Linked DNA regions of Runella sp. SP2. The protein of the gene in region 1 interacts with the protein of each later gene in a pairwise test. Links are inferred from orthologs where the notes say so. Each region holds a gene or a part of one and is shown on either strand. Other genes may lie near its edges.

What was found. The genes of interacting proteins can lie anywhere in the genome.
Region 2: the proteins of DTQ70_RS02270 (region 1) and rfaD interact in binary tests that used the Escherichia coli proteins (3 or more experiments, as listed by UniProt). The link is inferred for Runella sp. SP2 from one-to-one orthologs.

The regions. Positions count from the first base shown.
Region 1 is NZ_CP031030.1:572,790-575,690, forward strand. What follows is about bases 72-2,895. They hold DTQ70_RS02270 (1,4-dihydroxy-2-naphthoyl-CoA synthase), read left to right. Parts: upstream 72-977; coding sequence 978-1,814; downstream 1,815-2,895. Other genes in these bases: DTQ70_RS02260 (TIR domain-containing protein), read left to right, coding at 72-345; DTQ70_RS02265 (hypothetical protein), read left to right, coding at 317-892; DTQ70_RS02275 (glycoside hydrolase family 9 protein), read left to right, coding at 1,896-2,895. Outside these bases: more of DTQ70_RS02260, read left to right, coding at 1-71; more of DTQ70_RS02275, read left to right, coding at 2,896-2,901. UniProt on the Escherichia coli protein: Converts o-succinylbenzoyl-CoA (OSB-CoA) to 1,4-dihydroxy-2-naphthoyl-CoA (DHNA-CoA).
Region 2 is NZ_CP031030.1:4,390,032-4,392,937, forward strand. The notes cover bases 76-2,904. They hold rfaD (ADP-glyceromanno-heptose 6-epimerase), read right to left. Parts: upstream 2,059-2,904; coding sequence 1,093-2,058; downstream 76-1,092. Other genes in these bases: DTQ70_RS17545 (MerR family transcriptional regulator), read left to right, coding at 111-983; DTQ70_RS17555 (6-carboxytetrahydropterin synthase), read left to right, coding at 2,352-2,771; DTQ70_RS17560 (hypothetical protein), read left to right, coding at 2,816-2,904. Also shown: more of DTQ70_RS17560, read left to right, coding at 2,905-2,906. UniProt on the Escherichia coli protein: Catalyzes the interconversion between ADP-D-glycero-beta-D-manno-heptose and ADP-L-glycero-beta-D-manno-heptose via an epimerization at carbon 6 of the heptose.

The DNA.
Region 1 (2,901 bases):
GAAAAAATTCAAAAAGAACTGAAGTCGTCAGACATAGTTATATTTTTACTCAGCCCCGATTTTTTGAATGTCCCCTATGTGTTAGATGTTGAAATCCCCAAAGCAAAAGAGTTCAAAAAACATCCTTTCTTTATTCAACTAATGGACTGCGGTTGGCAGCGATTTGACATGCTGAATCAATACCAAAATGCTTCTGACCAAAAACAGACAAACAAGAATTTTATTAATTTAAAGGGTAACCCCAACGATAGCGCAACGTGGGAAAAAATAATTGATGACCTAAAATCAACGATTGAAAATTTAACTCCAAAGAAAAATGCCCCTACAAACGGACCAACTTCATAAAGAACTTGACCTCATACAAGCCGTGATAACGCGCATGGCACAAAACTCTTTTCAAATCAAAGCGTGGTTGATAGGTGTGCTGTCGGCTACGGTGGCGTTGGGAAAAGATAATTTGTTGGTATCGGATACCAATCATTTTATGGCTTATGTTTTCAATGCCCTTTTGTTGATATCGATTGGACTTTTCTGGTACTTGGATGCCTATTACCTCAACACCGAACATCGTTACCGAAAGCTCTACGCCTGGGTGCTAAAACACCGACCTAAAAACGATGATTACCTGTACGATTTGGAAACGTTTAGCCGTAAAGTAGGCAAAGAAGAACAGCGGGTGGATGAGGGCGTCGGTTCGGTACGTCACCGAATGTTTAACAAAACGCTGTGGGGGTTCTACTGTTTACCCTTTTTGCTTGTCATTCTCCTCGTTGGGTACAATATTCATAAGAGTACACAAAAGAAAGTTGCCCCCAAAAAACAATCGGTTTCGGTTCATCCAAAAGCACCCCTGCAAGCAAAACCAACCGTCGAAAAGGTACAGCTGCGCTAACGCCCCCAAGCCCAAAAATACTGCTTTGGCTGAGGATTCGGAAAAATCAAAATCCACCAGCATATTTGTAGAAAAAACTACGACTATGCCAAACTGGATTACGGCCAAAGAATACACCGATATTACCTACAAAAAATGCGACGGCGTAGCCCGTATCGCGTTCAATCGCCCCGAAGTGCGCAATGCCTTCCGCCCCAAAACAACTTTTGAACTCCTCAATGCCTTTGAAGATGCCACCCACGACCCCAAAGTAGGTGTGGTGCTGCTGTCGGGAGAGGGGCCTTCGCCAAAAGACGGGATTTGGGCCTTCTGCTCAGGGGGCGACCAAAAAGCCCGCCAAAAAGGAGGCTACCGCGCCGAAGATGGCCGCGACCGCCTCAATATTTTGGAAGTGCAGCGGCAAATCCGTTTTATGACCAAACCCGTGATTGCGGTGGTGCCAGGTTGGGCTGTTGGCGGCGGGCATAGCCTACACGTTGTCTGCGACCTGACGCTCGCCAGCAAAGAACACGCCATTTTTAAACAAACCGACGCCGACGTTGCCAGCTACGACGCGGGCTACGGCTCGGCTTATTTGGCACGGATGATTGGACAAAAACGTGCCCGTGAGATTTTCTTTTTAGGACGTAATTATTCAGCCCAAGAGGCTTTTGAAATGGGCATGGTCAACGCCGTAGTGCCTCACGATGAACTCGAAGATACAGCCTTCCAGTGGGCGCAGGAGATTTTGGGCAAGAGCCCAATGGCGATTCGGATGTTGAAATTTGCCTTCAACCTCGTGGACGATGGCTTGGTGGGACAGCAATTGTTTGCAGGTGAAGCCACTCGCTTAGGCTACATGACCGAAGAGGCGCAAGAAGGGCGTGATGCGTTTCTCGAAAAACGCAAACCAAATTGGGATAAGTTTGAGCGTTTTTCGTAAAAATTGGGCCTAAACCTATAAGGTTTCGTTTTCGATTACAAAACCTTATAGGTTTACCGTTTTACTACCCTTCTTCAACACATGAAAAAAAACTCTGTATTCGTCTTTTTTTGCCTAGTGTGCAATACACTATTTGCCCAAACGTCATGGATACGTATCAACCAATTGGGATATTTGCCCAATTCTACTAAAGTAGCGGTGCTGGTCAGCAAAGAATGGCCCAGTGTTTCGTCGTTTGAAGTGTGCGAAGCACTGACTGACAAGGTAGTATGGTCGTCCAAATCGGTGAAAACCTTCGGAGCGTATGCGGCATTTAAGTCAGGTTTTCGGCTCAATTTCAGCACTTTCAAAAAAACAGGGGCGTATTATTTGCGCGCAGCGGGTGTACGTTCTCCCAATTTCCGAATCGCCAACGACGTCTATGACGGCACGGCCGATTTTGTGTTGAAATACATGCGCCAACAACGCAGCGGGTACAATCCATTTTTGAAAGACTCCTGCCACCGCCAAGATGGCTACATCATTTACCATCCTGATTCTACCAAAAATGGTACGTTTATCGATGCGTCGGGAGGCTGGCACGATGCGTCCGACTATTTGCAATACGTGGCTACTTCGGCCAATGCTACGTACCAACTGTTGTTTGCGTACCAGCAAAACCCGCAATCTTTTGGTGATAAACACGATGCCGCAGGGCATCCCAAACCCAACGGTATTCCAGATATTTTGGACGAAGCCAAATGGGGGCTTGATTGGTTGGTCAAAATGAATCCTGAAAAAGACGTGATGTACAACCAATTGGCCGACGACCGCGACCACGCAGGGATGCGTTTGCCCAACAAAGACGTCATTGTTTATAACCCTAATTGGGGACTAGGACGTCCCGTTTATCGCGTAACGGGGCAGCCACAAGGACTTTTTAAGTACAAAAATCGTACAACGGGAGTCGCTTCCACGGCAGGGAAATATGCGTCGGCTTTTGCGTTGGGAAGTCAGGTATTGGCCAATTATTACCCAACATTTGCAGAAAATTTGCTTCAAAAAGCCAAAGATGCGTATGAGTACGGCAAACGGTTTCCTGGGGTGT
Region 2 (2,906 bases), 3.8 Mb from region 1 along the record:
AAAACATTTTCGGAAACAAAAAGTTACCACCATAAGAGCGATTCCGTTGGCTTTGCAAAAAGCTAATACAGTAAAACCCAAAAGCTTGATACATTTAAAGTGAAAGCCAAATGAGTAACTATTCCATACGAGATTTAGAACAACTTTCTGGCATTAAGGCACATACAATTCGCATTTGGGAGCAACGCTATAACATTATTCAGCCAAAGCGTACTGACACCAATATTCGGATGTATGACGACCAAGATTTAAAATTGGTCCTCAATATTTCTTTGCTAAAAGACCACGGGTACAAAATTTCGGACATTGCAAAATTTTCTTTGGACGAAATTAGCCATGAAGTTATGGCTATTTCCGATCAAAAACTGAACTATCCAGACCAAATTCACGCCCTGACAATTGCGATGATTGACTTGGACGAAGATCGTTTTGAAAAAATTATTAGCACCAATTTTCTTCAGAATGGTTTTGAAAATACCATGCTCAATATCATTTATCCTTTCTTGACCCGCATCGGTACGCTATGGCTCGCAGGCTCTATTGGTCCCGCCCAAGAGCATTTTATGAGCAACCTGATTCGACAAAAAGTCATTGTTGCCATTGATGGTCAAGTCATAAAATACCATCCCAATTCTAAGAAGTTTTTACTGTTTTTACCAGAAGGCGAGTTGCACGAAATTAGTTTGTTGTTTACCAGCTACGTCATTCGGGCGCATCACCATCGGGTTGTTTATTTGGGACAAACACTGCCGTTTAATGAACTCGTTTTTGCCTATGATGTCCATCAACCCGACTATGTCTTTGCAAGCATCACCTCCGTACCTGCCTACGACGAAGTTCAGACATACGTCAACAAACTTTGTCAGCAGTTCCCCAAAGCTCAAATATTACTTACTGGCTACCAAGTAGTCGGGCAAGACATTGAAGTGGGCGCCAATTGCACTATCATCAACAAATTAGAAGACCTTGTTGAATTGCTCTAACAGCCGTTCTATCGCTTTTTTTTCCTCTTACAAAGCCATAAAAGACAAAACCCCGACCAGTGTGGTCGGGGTTTTTGCTTAGGCGGGAGATAAACAGCCTGCCTCAAGGTTAATAGTATGCTTCTTTCGACAAATAGTTTTGAACGTAATCCTTCACACCTTCCTCCAACGTATGAAAAGGTTTGGTATAGCCAATCGAACGCAATTTGTTCATATTAGCTTGGGTAAAGTACTGGTACTTGTCGCGAATGTCGGCTGGTGTATCCACAAAGTCGATGTTTGGCTCTAACCCCATCGACGTAAATGTATTGATGGCCAAATCTTTAAACGTACGTGCCTTGCCACTTCCAAGATTATAGATACCTGAGTTGCGACGGTGGTGCATCAAAAACGAACATACTTCCAGTAAGTCTTTTACATAAACAAAATCACGCATTTGCTCGCCATCTTTAAAATCGGGATGGTGTGAGCGGAAGAGGCGCATTTTTCCCGAGGCTTTTACTTGGTTGTAGGCGTGGAAAATCACCGATGCCATCCGCCCTTTGTGATATTCGTTGGGGCCATACACGTTGAAAAATTTCAAACCTGCCCAGAAAAACGGTTTCTTTTCTTGTTGCAACGCCCAAATGTCAAAGTCGTTTTTGGATTCCCCGTAAGGATTGAGCGGCTTCAACTGCGGGATTTGCGATTCGTTGTCGTCATAGCCTAACTCACCTAAACCATAGGTAGCGGCCGAAGACGCATACACCAACGGAATTTGATAATCAATACATTTTTGCCAAATCTGCTGTGAGTAGCGAACGTTAAGCTCCTCCAAAACGTCACGATTAAACTCCGTTGTATCTGTGCGGGCACCGATGTGGAAAATGAACTCTACTTCGTAGTAATTTTGGTCTAACCATTCAAAAAAAGCAGAGCGCTCTACTCGTTCTTGAATTTTTTTCCCTTCTAAATTTGGTGCTTTTTCAATTTTCGAGAAATCATCAACTGCGATGATAAAATTGAAATTTTCCTCGTTTAGCTTGCTGATAAGACAGCTTCCGATAAAGCCTGCAGCCCCAGTGACAATGATCATAGAAATAGCTTATGATAAGGCGTTTAAATAGTGGGTAGTCAATTAGTTGGAACAGTAAAAATACTCAAAAAAAACGCTACAAAGGTAGGTATTATTTCACACAAAAAATCATTGAAAATTCCATGAATAAATTTAACTTTTTAAAGAATTTTCAAGGAAATCTACGATGTTTTTGGATACCGTTTTTTGGTCGTAATTTTGTCGAAACTTATTAGACAGCAAAGTGACTCCGTTTCTCTTATTTTTAATACGGCACTCTCGGCGCTGTGGACTATTGACTGTCGATTAGAATGATAGTTTACGTAACAAGAAAAGAACATTTTAATGCCGCCCACCGGGTATATAACCCTAGCTGGTCGGATGAAAAAAACACCGAAGTATTTGGCATCTGTGCGAATCCCAATTTCCACGGCCACAACTTTGAACTGATTGTCACCGTAAAAGGCCCTATCAATCCAGAAACTGGCTTTGTGGTGGACATGAAACTCCTCGGCAGACTGATGAAAGACAGTGTGGTTGACAAAGTCGATCACCGAAATCTGAATCTCGATGTGGATTTTATGCAAGGTATCATTCCTAGCTGTGAAAATTTTGTCCTTGAAATCTGGGCTATCCTAGCAAAAGGACTAAACGAAGTGGCTCCTCACGCCAAATTGCACTACATCAAGCTCATTGAAACCCCCAAAAACTACGTAGAGTATTACGGCGAATAAGCTCGCTTTAAACGATATTCGCGTTCCAATCCCCAAAAATCATTGTGAATCAACCACGTATCGGGCTTTTTTTCTGGCTACTTGTATTCCTAATCATCGGAAGTTACCTGTGGTATATCAACTTGTATGCTGTCA